Regions from separate parts of the Cupriavidus sp. 22TCCZM01-5 genome, predicted to be linked through region 1. Evidence: predicted binding sites of a transcription regulator. Region 1 holds the regulator's gene; the other holds the start of a gene.
The links. Region 1 encodes FNR, which switches genes on or off when oxygen is low (the NO sensors DNR and NnrR bind a similar motif). Its sites were predicted from a motif close to TTGATNNNNATCAA; they were not measured.

Region 1 (9,595 bases):
GATCGAGCGACATGTCGAAGGCGACCGCTTCGCGCGGATCCGCCTGGACGGTGATCCCTGGAGCGCGCGCAAGTTCCGCCTGAAGGCTACCAAGCACTCCCTGTGGATACTGGTCGCGCTGTGGACGGGCTTCACGTTCATTGGCTACTTTGCGCCGATCCGTGAGCTTGGCGGCCAGGTGCTGAGCTTCTCGCTGGGTCCGTGGCAGGCGTTCTGGATGCTTTTTTACGCCTTCGCCACGTGGGGGAATGCAGGCTTCATGCGCGAGCAGGTCTGCAAGTACATGTGTCCGTATGCGCGGTTCCAGAGCGTGATGGTCGACCGCGACACCTATGTGGTCACCTACGACGTCGGGCGCGGCGAGCCGCGCGGCAGCCGGTCGCGCAAGGTGGATCATCACCAGGCCGGGCTAGGTGACTGCGTCAACTGCAGCATCTGCGTGCAGGTGTGCCCGACCGGCATCGATATCCGTGACGGGTTGCAATACGAGTGCATCGGTTGCGGTGCCTGCATCGATGCATGCAACCAGGTCATGGACAAGATGGACTACCCGCGCGGGCTGATCCGCTATACGTCCGAGAATGCCATGCGCAAGGCGCTGTCGGCCGCTGCGGCGCGCAAGCGGCTGGTGCGGCCGCGGACCATCATCTACTCGATTATCTGGCTGGTGATGGTTGCAGGTTTCGTGGCTTCGCTTGCGCTGCGCACGCCATTGAAAGTGGACATCATCCGCGACCGCGGGGCGCTTGGGCGTGAGGTGGACGGGCGCTGGATCGAAAACGTCTATCGACTGCAACTCATCAATACCACCGAGGCGCCCATGCGCATCAGCGTGAAGGCCGAGAGCGACGAACTGAAGAACATGACCGTCGAGTACGATCCGGACGCGCAGGCTCTGGCGCCGACATCGAACAGGCTGGTGCCGATCCGGATTCGCGTGCCGATCGACGATGCCGCGCAAGGTACGCACAAGATCAGCGTGACAGTGACCAGCGAAGGTGCGGGGCAAGGTAGTGCGCAAATCAGGCAATCTACCAGTTTCATCGTGCCACGCAATTTGTGATGCTAAGGGCGGCACGGCGCGTCGGCGCTGTGCCGTACCAAACCGCGAGCGCCTCGATGAGGCGTTGACGAAGGGGGCAAGACGATGCAAGAAAGCAATCCGTGGTGGAAAGAGCCGTGGCCGTGGCTGCTGATGAGTGGCCCGTTGCTGGCCATGGTGGCTTGCGGCGTGACTATCTGGCTGGCTTCCACTCATCCTGACCGGCCAGTGGTCGATGGTGTGGCCCGGCATGGCCTGGTTGTCGAGAAGGTGGCAGGTGCCTCGGGCAGTGCCAAGGCACCGCAAGCGAGGCAGCCATGAGGCTGCGCTGGCTGATGTGGGTACTGTGGCCGGCGTTCCTGATGGCCGGGGTTGCCACGGCAACTGTGTTTTCCGTGGTGGACCCTGGTGACCTGAATTTCTTCGGTCAGCCGATCGAGGCCTCGCGCGAGGCGGTCTATACGATCGGTTTCCTGCTGGCCTGGATATTCTGCGCATTGTCCAGCGGACTGACGCTGTACACCATGCCGACAAAGCTCAGCGAAACGGACGAGCTGGAGTAAGAAGCGGCAGGAATTGACCGCCTTGCCACGCGAGGCGGTCAGATGGCCTCAGCAGGAGCGGCTGTAGACTTGCTTGATGCCCGCCATGTCGACTAGCTTGACGTGACGTTGACGGATCTGGATCAAGCCGGCCTCGGCAAATCGTGAGAACAGACGGCTGACCGTTTCGAGCTTCAGACCCAGGTAGCTGCCGATTTCTTCCCGGCTCATGCGCATGACGAACTCGGTCGACGAATACCCGCGGGCGGACAAGCGCTCGGACAGGTTGATGAGGAACGCGGCAAGCCGCTCCTCGGCGCGCATGGAGCCAAGCGTGACGAGCATGAGCTGGTCATGCGAGATTTCCTTGCCCATCAGGCGCAGGAACTGCTGCTGCAACGATGGCAGGTCGATGGACAGCGACTGGAGATCGGCCAGGCGAACGACGCATACCTCCGTGTCTTCGAGCGCGGTGGCATCCGAGGCGTGCTGCATCTCTCCCAGGCCGTCGAGGCCGACCACTTCGCCTGGCAAGTGGAAACCGGTGATTTGCGAGCGGCCGTCTTCCGTGGTGACATGCGTCTTCAGGGTGCCGAAGCGAATGGCATAGACCGCAGTCAGCGGATCGCCCATGCGGTAAAGGGTTTCGCCCTTGTGGACACGGACACGTTCCTGCACCAGGGTGTCCATCTTCTGCAGGTCCTGCTGGCTCATGCCCACCGGCAGGCACAATTGCCCCATGCCGCAAGTGGAGCAACGGGGCGACATCTCGGTGACGGGGATGGATGTTAGCAATTGGAACCTGCAGTATTGGAGCGGCGAGGGCGCAATACGTGCATTTTAACGCGCGATGTGATGCGGTAGGGAGTTGCAGTTGACTTTTGGTGTGCTACTCAGTGTTTTCATGCTCGCCTTGCTAGGGGGCTTCCACTGCGCTGCCATGTGTGGTGGCGTAGCGCTGGCTGTCGAGCAACGCGCCGCCGGCGTACCCGTTGCCGTTGTGCGGCGCCCACAGGACTGGCTCGTGGAGCTCCTTGTCATGCATGTCGGGCGTATTTCCACCTACATGCTGCTTGGTGCGCTGCTGGGCGCCTTGGGGGCGACGGCCTGGCGTCAGGACTATCTGCCCGTTCAGCGCTGGCTGTTCGGAGTCGGCAGCGCCTTGCTGCTACTGTCTGGCTGGCGCTTGATACGCGGCGAGGCCTTTACCATCGTGTGGCTGGAGCGCCTCGCGGCGCGTGCGGTTAGCGCCAGTGCCGCCGGCATGGCTCGATTGGGCAGAAAGACGACGGAAGCCAAGGCTCGGCGGGGCGGCCTGGCACGCCGCTATGGGATGGGATTGGCTTGGGGTTTGGTGCCCTGCGGCATGGTTTATGGGGCCCTGGCCCTTGCATTGCTGGCCGGAAATGCGCCCTCGGGGGCGCTGGTGATGGGCGCCTTTGGCCTCGGTACGTTGCCTAATCTGCTGGCGCTGTCGAGCTTTTCGGGGCTTTTGCGCGCCTGGTCGCGCCGGAGCTGGGTAAGGGTCGGGGCCGGCTTGGCCGTCATGGCATTCGGTGCATTGGGAATCGGCCGAGCGGTGTTGTTGCCACATTCCCTGGCAGAGCATGGGTTCTGCCTGGTGTTCTGAAACCACTCCATACGCTCTGGCGCCGCGCGGTGGTTGCAGGTGTGGGCTGGAATGCCATACAATCATCTCCATTGCGGTATCGCGCGGCGTGGTTCCGAGCGGCGCCCGGCAGCCCTTCCAAAAAGGGGGCGCGCCCAGGGTTTCGGGCAAAGCGCCGACAATTCGGCACCGAACCTTTCCGCAGTCCATCCGGTTCACAATATCTGTTCAAAAGTCCGGCTGGCTTTGCGGCCGTGGTGCAGTCATTGCTGGCCTTGCTTCCGATATCCGTTTTTCTTGCGGCCGAGGCGGACTTTAGCCGGAGGCCATGTCTGCCCATATGGGCGCGTGCAAGAGGTTCGTGCACTGGTACTTGCCGGTGACCGGGCAATCTCCTGCCGGAACACACCCGGCAAATCGATGCAACAGAAGATGCACGGCCTCGAGGCGAAGAGCTTTCGGGTTTGCTGCGCGACGAGATGGCGGTGGCAATCGCACCGCTGAATCCACAATGTCCAGGGCTCCGGGTTCGTCCGGGAGCAGGTGCAAAGACAGGCTGCACACCCAACATGAATACCCAAGAGGCGAAAATCGTCCTCGAGACTGCGCTGATCTGTGCGCAGGAGCCCCTGCGCGTGAGCGACCTGCGTCGGCTGTTTGCCGATGATGTCGGCGCTGACACGATTCGGGCCCTGCTTGATGAATTGCGCCAGGACTGGCGCCAGCGTGGGGTCGAGTTGGTGGCGTTGGCCAGCGGCTGGCGTTTCCAGAGCCGACCGGAGATGCGGGAATACCTGGATCGCCTTAATCCCGAGAAGCCGCCCAAGTATTCCCGAGCGGTCATGGAGACGCTGGCGATCATTGCGTACCGGCAGCCGGTGACGCGCGGCGACATCGAGGAGATTCGCGGCGTGACGGTCAGCACGGAGGTGGTCAAGAAGCTGGAAGACCGCGGCTGGATCGAGGTCATCGGTCACCGCGATGTGCCAGGCCGGCCAGCGCTCTATGCGACCACCAAGGCATTCCTCGATGACCTTGGGCTGCGTACGCTGGATGAGCTGCCGCCGCTCGAGGACGCCCAGGCGCAGGCGCAGGCGGCGCTGCTGGACCAGCAGGCGATTGATTTTGAAGAGATGGCAACGGCGCGGCCGGCGGCCGGCGACGAAGAGGCCTTCCCTGAGCCAGAGGTGGCTTCGCCGGCCGGCGCAGCCGTTGATGTAGCTGAATCCGCTTTGGTGGCTGGCGACGAGCCGGCAGACGAAGCTGGGGTTGTCGAGCAGGCCTGCGCCGATGCCATGCAAGTGGCGGATCTCGCGTCGGCCGTGACCGAGGCAAATGGCTTCCATGTCGAGAGCGCGCCGGACAAGCAGGACGGCGGTAATTCTTCCGGCGACGACGCTGCGCCGCCGCACGCGAGCGAGCACGACGAGCGCGTGCCCAACTGAACAATATGCAATATCCGATAGTGAATACTTTGTCTGATTCCGTTGAACATGACACCCGGGCAACCGGGACGCCGGCTGCCGATGGCGCAGCAGACTCCGGGTCAGGCACCGATACGGCGCCGCGCAGGAAGGGCCTGAGGCGCGGCTTGCGCAACCTGGTGGCTTCGCGCCGGCAGGCGGGCCAGGATCGAGACGCCAATCGTACCGAGGGTGCCGAGTCTGGCGCTCCGGGCGGGGCGGGCGAGAGCAAGGCGGCTGGCGAGCCAGGTGGGCGTGCCGCCCCGCGCGGTCGCGGCAAGCGCAAGCCGGTCAAGGCAGAGGGCGCGGCTGAGCGAGAAAGCGGCCAAGCGGGACCGGATCGCGGCGAGAAGGCGGAGCCGGCGGGCCGCAGGCGCAAGCCGCAGGGGCAGCGTACCGCCAGGGCTGTGCCGGAAGGCGACGTCCAGTCCGCAGGTCGACAGCATGGCCAGCGCAAGGGCGGCCAGCCTCAACGGAAGGGACATGCCGGCGCCGACAAAACCAGTGCGACCAGCGAAGACCTGTTCCGGTTTGTGATCTCGGACCAGTACGACCAGGAAGACACTGTCATCCCGCGCACCAAGGCAAAGCCGGTGCGTGAGTTGTCCGCGGACGACGATGCGCCGAAGTTGCACAAGGTCCTGGCCGAAGGCGGCCTGGGCTCGCGCCGGGAAATGGAAGAGCTGATCCTGCAGGGGCGTGTTTCCGTCAATGGATTGCCCGCGCACATCGGCCAGCGGATCCTGCCAGCCGACCAGGTCCGTGTGAATGGCAAGCTGATCCATCGCAAGGTTTCTTCCAAGCCGCCGCGCGTGCTGCTGTATCACAAGCCAGCCGGCGAGATCGTCAGCCAGTCAGACCCCGAAGGCCGTCCGACCGTGTTCGACAGCCTGCCGCGCATGAAGACCGGCAAATGGGTCGCGGTGGGTCGTCTGGATTTCAATACGGAAGGTCTGCTGATTTTTACGACTTCGGGGGATATTGCCAACCGCTTCATGCATCCGCGCTATGGCGTGGAGCGCGAGTATGCGGTGCGTACGCTGGGCGAACTGGCTGAGGCTGACCGCCAGCGCCTGCTGCATGGCATCAAACTCGATGACGGCGAAGCCAACTTCCTGCGCATTGCGGATGGCGGTGGCGAAGGTGTCAACCAGTGGTATCACGTAGCGCTGACCGAGGGTCGTAACCGCGAGGTGCGCCGCATGTTCGAGGCGGTCGGCCTGACTGTGTCGCGCCTGATCCGCACGCGCTACGGGCAGTTTCTGCTGCCGCGCGGGTTGAAGCGCGGCCGTTGGCAGGAGCTGGAGGCAACGGAAGTCAAGGCGATGATGACTGCCATCGGCCTGAAGCTACCCACTAAGGGCGAGCAGGGTGGCAAGGGCGCGACAAAGGTCGGGGGGCGCAAGCAGCGCACCGAGGCGGCGATCGCGGGCATGCCGATGCATACGGGCATGGACGGTCTGCCGCGTGTCGACAAGGGTGGCGCGGGCCGCGGCCAGCCCGATCCGATGCGGACTTCGATGGGCTACATCAGCCATGGTCCCACTGTGCTGACATCGCATGCAGCCAATCTGGGTGGCGCGCGCGGGCAGGGTGGTGGACGCGCCGGCGCCGGGCGCGGCGGCGCCGGGTTGGGCGGCCAAGGCCGGCCGCAGCGCCGGGGCGGCGATGTCAATGGCAATGTGATGCCAAAGGCGGCCAAGGGCGGCGGTGGTGGCAATCGCTCGGGGCGCGGCAAGGGCGGTGGCACCGGTGGCGGTGGCAACCGCGGTGGCAATAGGGGCGGAAACCGCTAAGAGTCATCCCCGGCCGCCAGAGGCTGCCGGGGCTGGATTGCGCGCCGATACATGCCCTTTTGCCTTTTGGACATAATCTGCGTATAATCCAAGTCTATTCAAAAAGTCATCCTCCTGGAGGATGGGCGAATGATGGGCATTGTGCCCATTTTTTTTTGGTTCGCTCGTTTGACGCATACGCGCCGGAGGCTGACTGGCAGGTGGCTGCTGTGCCCATGTCGTCCCAGGCGGGGCAGGCAAGCCAGCCTGCCCTGGTGTTGATGGCCATTACTTGGGAATACAGTGCATCTGGCAGATTTGATCGAAACCACCCTTAACGGCATGGGATATGAGCTGGTTGAGCTCGAACGTGCTCCGGCCGGACTGTTGCGTGTCTATATCGATCAGCCTGAAACCGGCATCGTCATCGAAGATTGCGAGAAGGTGAGCCGGCAGTTGACACACGTGTTGACTGTCGAGAACGTTGATTACGAACGGCTCGAAGTCTCCTCGCCGGGGTTGGACCGGCCGCTGAAGAAACTGGCTGACTATGTCCGCTTTGCCGGGGCAGAAGCGCGCGTGACGCTGCGCCTGCCCGTCAATGGACAGAAGAACTTCACGGGCATTCTGCGCGAGCCGACTGGCGATGCTGGCGCCGAGAAGGTCGGGCTGGAGTTCGAGGGCAAGGACGGTCCGGCGCTGCTGGAATTCACTGTATCTGATGTCGACAAGGCGCGCCTGGTGCCGGTGATCGACTTCAAAGGAAATCAAAGAAAAGGGAACAAGCAATGAGCCGCGAAGTTCTGTTGCTCGTCGATGCGCTTGCGCGTGAAAAGAACGTCGACAAGGATGTGGTATTCGGCGCGCTGGAGGCTGCACTGGCCTCGGCGACCAAGAAGCGTTTCGAGGAAGACGTGGATATCCGTGTCGCGATCGATCGCGAATCGGGCGAGCATGAGACATTCCGCCGCTGGCTTGTCGTTCCTGACGAACAGGGCCTGCAGGAGCCGGACAAGCAGATCCTGCTGTTCGAAGCACGCGATGAGAACCCGAACATCGAGCTGGACGACTATGTCGAGCAGCAGATCGAGTCGGTCGAATTCGGCCGTATCGGCGCGCAGGCGGCGAAGCAGGTGATCCTGCAGCGCATCCGCGATGCCGAGCGCGAGCAGATCCTGAACGACTACCTCGAGCGTGGCGAGAAGATCATGACCGGCACGGTTAAGCGCGCCGACAAGAAGGGCCTGATCGTCGAATCCGGCCGCGTAGAAGCCCTGCTGGCGCGCGACCAGATCATCCCGAAGGAAAACCTGCGCACTGGCGACCGTGTTCGTGCGTATATCCTGAACGTGGATCGTGCGGCACGTGGTCCGCAGATCGAACTGTCGCGCACCGCGCCCGAGTTCCTGATCAAGCTGTTCGAGAACGAAGTGCCCGAGATGGAACAGGGCCTGCTCGAGATCAAGGCCGCAGCCCGCGATCCGGGTGTGCGTGCCAAGATCGCCGTGGTGGCGCACGACAAGCGTATCGACCCGATCGGTACCTGCGTGGGCGTGCGCGGCACGCGCGTGACCGCCGTTCGCAACGAGATCGGCGGCGAAGCCGTGGACATCGTGCTGTGGTCGGAAGATCCGGCGCAGTTCGTGATCGGCGCGCTGGCGCCGGCGCAGGTGCAGTCGATCGTCGTGGACGAGGAAAAGCACAGCATGGACGTGGTCGTGGACGAGGAGAACCTCGCCGTGGCCATCGGTCGAAGCGGTCAGAATGTGCGCCTGGCGTCGGAGCTGACCAGCTGGCAGATCAACATCATGACCCAGGAAGAGTCGGCGGCGAAGCAAGCCGAGGAAAGCGATGCCGTGCGCAAGCTGTTCATGGCCAAGCTGGACGTCGACGAAGAAGTGGCGGATATCCTGATCGACGAGGGATTCTCCACGCTGGAAGAAGTGGCCTACGTGCCCATCAGTGAAATGATGGAAATCGAGGCATTTGATGAAGACACCGTCAACGAGCTGCGCAACCGCGCACGTGATGCGCTCCTGACGATGGAACTGGCCCGGGAAGAAAAGGTGGAAGAGGTGTCGCAAGACCTGCGCTCGCTCGACGGCCTCAACCCGGAACTGATCGGCAAACTGGCCGAAGGCGATATCCATACGCGTGACGACCTGGCAGAACTGGCCGTCGACGAGCTGGTCGAGATGACGGGCGTCAGCGAGGAAGAAGCCAAGGCGCTGATCATGAAGGCACGGGAACATTGGTTCAACTGAGGGACACGTCCGGGTTTTGATGACATTCCCGGACGCGCTTTCCGCACACGATTTGTCCCGACGTAGAAACCAAGCATTGAAAGGGTTTGAATGGCAAGCACAACAGTTGCCCAACTGGCCGCAGAACTTAGTCGCAGCGCAGCTGCCCTGCTGGAACAATTGCAGGCGGCTGGGGTGGGCAAAGCGACGCCAGAAGATATGGTCACGGAATCGGATAAGACCAGGTTGCTGGATTATCTGAAGCGTTCGCACGGCCAGGCTGATGACAGTGCGCGCAAGAAGATCACGCTGACCAAGCGCGAGACTTCCGAAATCCGTCAGGCCGACTCCACCGGCAAGACGCGCACCGTCCAGGTCGAGGTGCGCAAGAAGCGCGTGCTGATCAAGCGCGACGAAGCGACTTCCGACCATCAGGCCGATACGGAGCCGCAATCCGCGGTGGTCGACGCTGCCGAGCAGGCGCGCCGTGAGGAAGAAGAACGCCAGCAGGCCGAACTGCTGGCACGCCAGGAAGCCGAAGCGAAGGCGCGCCGCGAGGCCGCCGAGCGCGAAGAAGCCGAGCGCCGTGCCAAGCAGGAGGCTCTGGAGGCCGAACAGCGCCGCCAGGCCGAGTTGCTTGCCAAGAAGGCCGAAGAGGAAGCTGCTGCTGCGCGCGCCGTGAACGAGGCCGCTGAAGAGGCTTCGCGCAAGAAGGCCGAGGACGAGCAGGCACGTGTTGCCGGCGAGCGCGCGGTAGCGCAAAAGGCTGCCGACGATGCCAAGGCAGCTGCCGACAAGGCCCGTGCCGAGCAGGACGCCGCACGCAAGCGCCGCGAAGCCGCCGAAGCCGAGGCCCGCGCCATCCAGCAGATGCTGAATGCGCCGGCGCGCGTGCTCAAGGCGCCGTCGGAGCGCAAGGCC
Region 2 (9,595 bases), on a different contig from region 1:
GGGGCTCACCGCCCATTCGAGATGCGGGATCAGCGTGTCATCGGCGAGCGCGGCATCGCCGGGCCAGACCCAGACGAAACCGTAGCGCTCCACGGCAGGGTAGTTGCGGATCGATGGAAAGCCGCCCACGCGCTGACCGGTCATTGCCTTGCATTTGCCATCGCGGCCCATCGTCAGGCCGTGATAGCCGCAGACCAGTTGCCCGTCGCGCACGAAACCCAGTGACAGTGGCGCCCCGCGATGCGGACAGAAGTCCTCGAGCGCGGCGACGCTGCCATTTCCATCACGGTACAGCACCATCTTCTCGTTGCAGATCGTGCGGCCGAGCGGCTTGCCTGCGAGTTCATCGGGCGTGCAGGCGACATACCAGGTGTTTTTCAGGAACATGACTTTCCCCTCCCGGCGCGCGAGGCGCCAGGATCCTTTGGTTGACGAAGAGGGTGGTGAAGGGACCCGGGGTGCGGGTCAGGCGGTGCGGCCGGCGCGCCGGATCAGGCTACCGCCAAGTACCTGTGACATTGCCTGCTGGTTCTGCAATGCGAACTTCAGGTTGCGGTTGGCGATGCGGCTGTGCTCGCGCATCAGCGCCTCGGCACGCGCGCCTTCGCGCTGTTCGATGGCCTCGACCACGGCGCAGTGCTGCGACTGCGCGAGCAGCAGCATCTCGCGCGCGCTTTCGTCGATCGACTGCACCATGACGAAGGCGCTCGCGGAAGCGAACGGCAGGCTCGTGACCTTGTCGATCTGGCGCGCGACGAGCGCGCTGCCGCAGGCCTCGGCCAGCAACTGGTGAAAGCGCGCGTTGAGGTCCACGTACTGCGAGAACTTCACGGCGGTCAGTTCACCGGTCAGCGCGCTGTCGATCTGCGCGATGACGTCGCGCATCGCGTTAAGAAGGCTCGTGCTGACGCCACGCTCGGCGGCGAGGCGCGCGGCCAGGCCCTCCATCGTGCCGCGCAGTTCGATCGCGTCGCTGATTTCGTTCTCGTCGAACGAGCGCACCGCGAAGCCGCCGGACGGGATCGGCTCGACGAGCCCTTCCTCCTGCAGCCGGATCAGCGCCGCGCGGATTGGCGTGCGCGACACGCCAAGGCGCTCAGAAACCCATAGTTCCGAAATGCGTCCACCGGGCGGCAACTCGCCGCCAAGAACCAGCTCGCGCAGGCCGAGCAGGGCGCGGACGGCCTGGGAGGTGCTGGTGCCCGCCTTGCTGTCGCTGAGGTTGTGGTTGTCCGTGTCCATCAGGATGTCTCCGTGGGGCGAGCCGCGCAGGACCAGGCGGCCTTTAATCGCTTTGTTGGATACAGACTGTATTCAGCTTGCCGGAGGATGACAAGAAAAAGATCGAAAAACTAAGGGTAAACGTGGGGAAAATTACCTGGATTTCAGGGTATGAAGGGACCTCTGACGGCGAGTTGGATACAACAACGGTTCGCGCGGATCTCGTTGAGGCGCGGGGGTGCTTCAGCAAGCACCCCTCGGGCAAGCCGGAACCAGGCATGCAGACCGCTTCGACATCACGAACAAGAAGCTTGCAAAAAGGGCGTTGGGTCCATGCGCACTCAAGTACGACCACCCCAAGATCGACGGCCAGCGCAAGGGTCGTATATCAGCGCAGGTTGCGCGCGCACTTTTGCAGCAGTTCGTGCAGCATGACCGCATGCGCGGCGTCGATTCCCTCGAGCATTTCGCGCTCCATCTGTGCAACTGTGTCGTCGCATTGCCGCAGCAAATCACGTGCGCTCTCGGTGAGGCTGAGCAGCACGATGCGCCCGTGCAAAGGGTCCGGCTGGCGCACGATCCAGCCACGCGCTTCCATCGTCTTGACCACCTCATTGGCTGACTGAGGCGAGATGAGTGAGCGCTCGGCCAATTGCGCGTTGGAGGTCGGGCCGCGCGCGTGCAAGACGGAGAGCGCCGTGAACTGCGGTAGGGTCAGCCCGTGCGGGGCCAGCACCTCGCCCAGGCGGCGCTTGACGATTCGGTCGGTACGTCCAATCAGGTAAGGCAACCGACTGGGCAGCGCCGCAGGTGCCTGCGCCGGCGACGGCGCCCCCTCCCTCGTCTTCTCGGGCGTCTGCGCCCGGGATGCCTTCATGGTCTGGCGTCTCATTCTTGTAATCTGTCCTGCCTCGGTGCTGCCCTTCCTCAAGGGGGCCAGTCAAGGCAATCGCGTAGGCGTTTCCAAGCTGTCAATGATATGCCATTTGCAGGTAGGCTGATATCAAATTGACTCAATGGATGAACCATCGGTCATTGAGATAGGAAAAATCACAAGAATTGGCCGCGCACGGGCATCTGGCGCCCGCAGCACGCCCAGCTGCTCCTGAGCCATCGGTCAGGCCGCGGGTCCGTTCCGGTTCCGCGTTGACTCAACCGTGAATACAACCAGCATACCGCCCAAGATCGAGACGTTTTTCAGAATGTGGTTGATCTGGTTGATCACGTCTGCGGAATCGGCGCGCCAGAAGCCATGGAAGATCACCGTCGTGGGCACCAGGAACAGTGCAAGGAGCAGCGCGCCCCACCGCGCATTCCAACCCGAAATGAGGGCGAAACCGCCACCAATCTCGATCAGGATGGTCAGCACTAACAGCAGATTCGGTAACGGCAGTTCAGCGCTGGCAATCCAGGCGGAGTAGCCCGCAAAGCTGCCCATTTTCAGGAAACCGGAGATCAGGAAGAGCGAGCCAAGAAGGGCCCGGCCGACCGAGTAGAGCCGCGAAGCGGTTGTCGGCGTGATGGAAATGGTGGTCGTGGACATGACCGTACTCCGAAATCGAATGAGCGTCAGCGAAGCCGTCGCCGGGACCGACACAGCCGGCTAGGACGCAGCCTCGGTGTCCTTATGAGCCCTGACAAGCAGGACCGGTACGCTGCAATGGCGTACGAGGCTTTCAGCCACGCTGCCCATCAGCATGCGACGAATCCCGCTGCGGCCGTGTGTTCCGATCACGACGAGCTGGGCGTGGCTGTCTTCCACGATCTTCCGGATCTGGTTGCCGACGTCACCCATCGCCAGGATCTCGTCGATCAGGATCGCGTGGCTGCGCACCTGGCTTGATTCGGCTCTTGCCTGTGCCTGCGCGAGAAGCTTGTGCCCTTCCCTGACCAGCCCGGCCCGCACTTCCGCCAACTCATAGCCGCCGTCAATGACGTGAACAATTTCCAGTTCCGCGTCACAGGCGCGTGCCACGCCGATCGCCTCTTCCAGGCCCCGCTCGCCACACTCACTACCGTCAATGGCAACCAGAATCTTTGAGTACATGCTCAGTCTCCTACAAGTGGGAAGCCCTGCCTGTTCACGAGCCGCCATGGTAACGATAGGGTACGGCGCGACACCCGTCCATGAGGCGATCTTGCCGCTTTCGCCCGCCCGCGCAGGGTCAACACCGTCTGCCGGGAATCGCTCTCCCTGACCATGACTGGATCGTAGGAAGCCAAACCGCCCCGGCATTGATGCATGTCAATCCGCGTGCTCAGTCGATGCGGCCTTGCAGGACGATCGTGGCTGGGCGATGCCCTCTTCGCGTACCCGACTCTGGCTGGTCAGTGCAGTCGTCAGTGAATAACTTGATCCAGCCCAACTCCTGGCGGCGCGTGCGACCTAGTGTAGTTGTGAGGTGCTGCGCGTTAGCCAGCGGGGTCAGAGCGAAAACCAGCCTGCCAGTTCTCCTGGCCAGGCAGTAGTCGGAGCCAGGTCATGGTCAGGCCCGCTCTGGCGTGAAGGAGTGAACATGGGCTACAGCAGCATTCTGGTTCAATTGGACGGCAGCAAGGCTTCCGACCAGCGTCTGGCGCTGGCTTCGCAGTTGGCGCAATCCAATATGTGTCCCCTGATAGGGCTGTTTGCGGGTTTCATCCCCGACCCCGCCTGGTTTTACCTGATGGAGAATGCCAGGCAGTTTGTCGAAGAGGACATGCAGCGGCGCCGGCTGGTCAGGGAGCGCGTGCGTCAGGCATTCTGTGAGTCGACACAGCAACTGTCCGCCGGCGCCGAGTGGCGCGCTGCGGAGCACGATACGCTGTCGACAGTGCTGCGTGAATCGCGCGAGGCCGGCCTGATCGTGGCTGGCCAGTACGATGAGAACGGCACTGAGGGGCCCGTCGCGCGACAGATTCTCGAAGCCTTGCTGCTGGAGAGCGGCCGGCCTGTCCTGGTAGTTCCCTGCGCCGGAAGTTTCTCCGCGACAGGCGCCCGCGTGATGATCGCCTGGAACGGCAGCCGCGAAGCCGCGCGAGCCCTGCATGACGCCTTGCCACTTATCGCGGGGGCACAGGCGCGCATTCTGAGCGCGCCGACTGCGGCCAAGGAAATGCGTCCCGATGCCACACCGGTGGGGCACGCGGCACGTGTTCTCGAGCAACAAGGCGTGACCGTGGGAGTCGAGCATGGCCCGGGCGGATCCGACCTGACAATCGGTGAACTCCTGCTGTCCAGGGCAGCGGATTTCGATGCGGACCTGATCGTAATGGGGGCGTACGGGCACGGACGCATGCGGGAACTGGTGCTGGGCGGGGTGACGCGGACCTTGCTGGCATCGATGACGGTCCCGGTGCTGTTCTCGCACTGAAAACAGCATCCTAGAAAAGGTAGAGGCGCGGCTGCTCGGTATGGCGCGCGTCGCCAGTCCGCGCGCGCTGGAAGATGCCTGCCACCAGGGCCATATCCGAAACCAGCGCGCAGATGACTTCATCGATGGACAGTACCCCCAATAGCGCGCGGTCCTCGCCTACCACCGCGAGATTCCGGACGCCGTGGGCGAGCATGGTGCGCAGCGCTTCGCCCACATGGGCGTCCCGTTCGATCGAAAGAACACCTTGCGTCATGACCGAGGCCACGGTCTTGTCGCTGAAGCCGTCGGCGTCGGCGAGGCCATGGACAACGATGTCCCGATCCGTCACCAGTCCCCTGACGTACAGCCGGCCCGGCATGCCATCCGTGACGAGCAGTGCGCTGGCACAGTGGTCGCGCATGAGCCTTGCAGCCTCATGAAGGCCGCCGGTCATGGCAATGTGAGTCACGCCGCGTGAACAGATCTCGTCGACTTTCATCTTTAGTTCCCTCCCACGCGCTTCGCCCCTTGTGCGCCTGCGGCATGACGTCGTCTACGCGGCAAACCGGAAGTGCCCGCTATGCAGGACGATGTGACAGGCGCCGGTCATCTCGAACACGCCGCGAGCGACTCCCTCGATCGTCTTGCGATGGTTCAGGAAGGCTGGGATGAGGTCTTCACGGAGATAGGAGCGGGCGCCAAAGTGGTCTTCCAGCGCCTCCGCTGTTATCTCATATGACGCATGACACCCATCGATCTGCGCCGCGCATTGCAGGCTTGGACCTCCGGGGCAATACGCCGGCTCGGTGTTGAGAAAGACGATCTGACTCATGACAGCCACCCTTCGTTCAGGTCATTGACCCGTCAGCGTTCCGCTTCGCTTCGGGTCAGAAGGACTGGCAAGCATGTCCTGCGGATAACGCCTTCGGACACGCTTCCCATGACCGTGCGCCGAAAGCCACGCCGCCCATGCGTCCCGAGCACGATCAGGTCGGCCTTCCACTTGTCGGCTTCCGCGGCAATGGTGTCGGCGACCAGTCCGAGGGTGTTCGTGCGCTCGATCAGGTGTGTCACGCCAGGTATCCCGGCGGCCCGGAAGCGGTCCACTGTCCTGGTCAGGGTCGCCTGGCCGTAGGTCATGACCTTCTCCAGTAGGTCTGTCGGATCGCTGTATTTCAAGTCGAGGAAGAGATCGTTGTCATCCACCACGAACAGCGCCTTGACTTCCGCGCCGGTCGCCTTGGCAAGAATGATGGCCTGGTCGACCGCGAGCGAGGCTGACTGGCTGCCATCGACAGCCACGAGAATTCGCTGATACATGCTGAGACCTCTCGAGACAGGGAGCCAGGCTGACAGCGGAGGCACCGGTCGGCATGAATCAAGGCTAGGCTGCGCGGGGAAGACCGGCTTGATGTGTGTCAAACGGGCGCTTGCGTCTGGCAACCGGTGGGCCTTCGCCATGAAGCTTGATGTGTGACAAGTCCAGGCTGTCGCTGGCGTCTAGATTGCAAGGGCGGCTCTGCCATGCCGCTACAAGGAGCTTCTCCATGGACTACGCGACGATCATGGTTCACCTCGACGCCAGCCGCCACATGCACCAGCGTCTGCACCTCGCCGTCCAACTGGCGGTGGAGTATCAGGCAACGCTGATTGGCTTGCTGGCCTTGGGAGAGCCGGAGCCAAGGTCAACCCGTTACCTGATGGACGGTGACCGTTACCTGGCTTCCTACAAGGAGTGGCAACGTCATGCCGGTGAAATGGCTCACCAGGCATTCCTGGGCGCAACGGACGGGCTTGTCATCCCGACCGAGTGGCGCACGACCGAGTGGGCAACGGCGGCTACCGTACAGGGAGATGCCCACGCGGCGGACCTGATCGTTCTCGGCCAGCGCGATCCGGCGGACAACGAGGCGTTCGACGACCCTCATTTCGTCGAGTCCGTGGTGTTGCAGTGCGGACGGCCGGCCCTGGTCGTGCCCTATGCGGGCGCGTTTCCCAAGGTTGGCAAGACCATCCTGGTTGCCTGGAACGGCAGCCGGGAAGCTGCCCGGGCCATTCACGACGCCTTGCCCTTCCTGCGGCGCGCGGAGTCGGTGGACGTGGTCTCGTGGGGCAAGCCGGACGTCTCATCCGACCTTTGGCTTTCTCCCGCGCGATATGCGGTCGAGTGGCTGAGCCGGCATCGCGTGCAGGCGCAACTCCATGACATCGAGACAGACGCCGGCAACGATACGGGAGAGATGTTGCTGTCCCGGGCTGCGGACCTGGGCTCGGACCTGATCGTCATGGGTGCCTACGGGCATGGACGGATGCGCGAACTGGTCCTTGGCGGCGTGACGCGTACGATCCTGGCGTCGATGACCGTACCGGTGCTTCTGTCGCATTGACGGAGAACACCAATCCAGTCGTCTGAAAAGGACAGGCCATGGAATACAGGACTGTGCTGGTCGCGCTCGGTAGCGATGCGGGCTGTCAGGCGCGCATCCGGATGGCCGCCGAACTCGCGGCGCGTTTTGGCGGACACCTGGTTGGCGTCAGCGCAACCGGCGTCAGTCTGGGCCCGCTTTTCCGCGCTGGTGAGGAGGCCGCAAGCCACGCCGAGCAGGCGCGCCGCAGACGCCTTGCGCACACCGCCGCGTCCGGCGAACTGCTTAGTGAAACAGTCGCCCGGTCGGCGCACCGCACGCCGTTCACGCACCATGTCGTGGAGGATGAACCCGGCTGGGTACTCGCGCAGGAAGGACGCGTTGCCGACATCATCGTTCTGGCAGGCATGCTGCCCCCCGGGGACAGCGAGATGCAGCGGATCGCGGAGCAGGTGCTGCTGAATGCCGGCCGCCCGGTGCTTCTCGTGCCGCCACAACCGGCGCGGCTGCACGGCGGACATGTGGTAATCGCCTGGGATGGCGGCCGTGAAGCGGCACGCGCGGTCGCCGACGCCATGCCGCTGCTGCTGTGTGCCGGCAAGGTGACGATTCTTGCCGTCTGGGACGAGAAGGGAAGCCCGGACGCGAACAGCGAGCCAGTTGCCGGCCTGAGGCACTATCTGATGCGGCATGGCGTCATTGCCGGGGTCCATACCGAACAAACCGCGGAGCCGGTCGGGACCGTGATCCTCGAAGCATTGCAGACGCTGGACGCCGGGATGCTGGTGGCCGGTGGCTACGGTCACTGGCGTGTCCGCGAGCTGATCATGGGCGGGACGACCCGTAGCCTGATGCGCGCTTGTCCGGTGCCGCTGCTGCTTTCCCATTGAAAGGGGGCGAAGTGGAGCTCCTATTCCTCGGTGCCACGGACTCCGTCACAGGTTCGAAATACGTACTCGACACTGGACGCAGCCGCGTCATGGTGGATTGCGGGCTGTTCCAGGGCTTCAAGTCGCTTCGATTGCGCAACTGGGAGCCACTCCCCGTGGACCTCGCCAACCTGGATGCCGTGATCCTGACGCATGCGCATATCGACCACAGCGGCTATGTGCCGCTGCTCGTGCGCAACGGCTTTCGCGGCACGGTGTTCTGCTCCATGGGAACCGCGCAACTGTGCGGCATCCTGCTGCCCGACAGCGCGGCGCTTGCCGAGGAGGACGCAGCCTATGCCAATCGCAAGGGATTCTCGCGCCATCGGCCGGCCCTGCCGCTCTACACCAGCGCAGATGCCGCGCGTGCGCTGCGCCGGCTTGAGCCCAAGCCATTTGGTGCGCGGTTTGCGGTCACGCCGGATATTGAAACGGAGTTCCACCACGCCGGGCACATCATTGGCGCCGCTGCGGTGACACTGCACGTGGCCGGGCAGCGCATCGTTTTCTCGGGCGACCTGGGCAGGCAGCAAGACATCGTGATGCGGCCTCCGGAATTCGTCCGCCAGGCGGACTGCCTGCTGGTCGAGTCGACCTACGGCAACCGCGTCCATCCGGACGAGAATCCGCTGGATGCGTTGGCCAAGGTTGTCGACAACACGCTGGGCCGGGGCGGGAGCCTGGTTATCCCGGCCTTCGCGGTTGGGCGCACGCAGGCCTTGCTGTACTGCCTGCATCGGCTGATCGAGGACAGGCGCATGCCCGACATTCCCATCTACCTCAACAGCCCGATGGCCATCGATGCGACCCAGATCTTTGCCTTGCATCCTGACGAACTCCGGATCAATCGCGCGACCTGCGCAGCGGTATGCGCCTTGCCGATCCCGGTGCAAAGCATGGAACAGTCAGCCTGGCTCAACCAGGACCACACATCCAAGGTGATCCTGGCCGGCAGCGGCATGGCGACCGGCGGGCGCGTGTTGCATCACCTGGCCAGTCTTGGCACCGACCCGCGCTGCACCATCCTGCTGTCAGGTTTCCAGGCCCCCGGCACGCGCGGCGCGGCGCTTGCGGGCGGACAGCGCGAACTGCGTATCCATGGCAAGGACGTTCCAATCCGCGCCGCCGTTGCGCAGATTCAGGGACTGTCGGCGCACGCGGACGCGAATGAACTGATGACCTGGCTCGGCGGATTCCATGTGCAGCCACGGCGCGTATTCATTGTCCATGGCGAGCCGGATGCCAGCGATGCGCTGCGCCAGCGGGTGGAACGGGGCCTGGGTTGGCAGGTGACGATGCCGGAGTATCGGAAGGCCTATCGCCTGGACTGAGCCGCCTGGCAGGCTATCTCCTGCTGACCTTCGTCAGCCGGAAACTGCTTGCGAGATTCCTGGAACCGGATTGAGGAACGTTTCGCGGGCCGCCGGATTCCGGCCCCACGTATTCGCGCAGGCGCAGGTTGCACTCCGCTGGCGTGCTTCTATAGTGCCTTCAATAGGAACCGGAATGTGCGCTCAGGGCACCAGACATGGCGAAGGGCAAGACCCCTCATACGATCAGGATGCGCGGGACGCGGCTTGCCGCCGGGCGCCAGCTTCGCCGGGCGGGCCCAAGCCAGGCACGGCTGGCGGGGATCATCCGTTCGTCCATGGAGGCCATCATCTCTGTCGACGGCGCGCAGCGCGTCGTGCTGTTCAACCCGATGGCGGAGACCCTGTTCGCATGGCCAGCCGGACAAGCGATC

Region 2: AC3FNH_RS29590 (universal stress protein) is a predicted target of FNR. The motif match lies at 3,457-3,470, and genes of this name have one in related genera.

Annotation. Positions count from the first base shown of each region.
Region 1 covers NZ_JBYOJR010000002.1:186,091-195,685, reverse strand. Annotated here, with positions in the region: gene ccoG (cytochrome c oxidase accessory protein CcoG) at 1-1,063, shown strand, start outside; gene AC3FNH_RS03005 (FixH family protein) at 1,148-1,363, shown strand; gene AC3FNH_RS03000 (hypothetical protein) at 1,360-1,605, shown strand; gene fnr (fumarate/nitrate reduction transcriptional regulator Fnr) at 1,654-2,379, opposite strand; gene AC3FNH_RS02990 (sulfite exporter TauE/SafE family protein) at 2,459-3,214, shown strand; gene scpB (SMC-Scp complex subunit ScpB) at 3,763-4,638, shown strand; gene rluB (23S rRNA pseudouridine(2605) synthase RluB) at 4,644-6,452, shown strand; gene rimP (ribosome maturation factor RimP) at 6,735-7,223, shown strand; gene nusA (transcription termination factor NusA) at 7,220-8,695, shown strand; gene infB (translation initiation factor IF-2) at 8,786-9,595, shown strand, end outside.
Region 2 covers NZ_JBYOJR010000047.1:3,291-12,885, forward strand. Annotated here, with positions in the region: gene AC3FNH_RS29570 (Rieske 2Fe-2S domain-containing protein) at 1-387, opposite strand, end outside; gene AC3FNH_RS29575 (GntR family transcriptional regulator) at 466-1,242, opposite strand; gene AC3FNH_RS29580 (MarR family winged helix-turn-helix transcriptional regulator) at 1,610-2,113, opposite strand; gene AC3FNH_RS29585 (DoxX family protein) at 2,339-2,764, opposite strand; gene AC3FNH_RS29590 (universal stress protein) at 2,825-3,268, opposite strand; gene AC3FNH_RS29595 (universal stress protein) at 3,738-4,574, shown strand; gene AC3FNH_RS29600 (CBS domain-containing protein) at 4,585-5,055, opposite strand; gene AC3FNH_RS29605 (DUF1488 family protein) at 5,110-5,388, opposite strand; gene AC3FNH_RS29610 (universal stress protein) at 5,421-5,876, opposite strand; gene AC3FNH_RS29615 (universal stress protein) at 6,104-6,943, shown strand; gene AC3FNH_RS29620 (universal stress protein) at 6,982-7,812, shown strand; gene AC3FNH_RS29625 (MBL fold metallo-hydrolase RNA specificity domain-containing protein) at 7,824-9,182, shown strand; partial or broken gene AC3FNH_RS29630 (PAS domain-containing sensor histidine kinase) at 9,407-9,595, shown strand, end outside.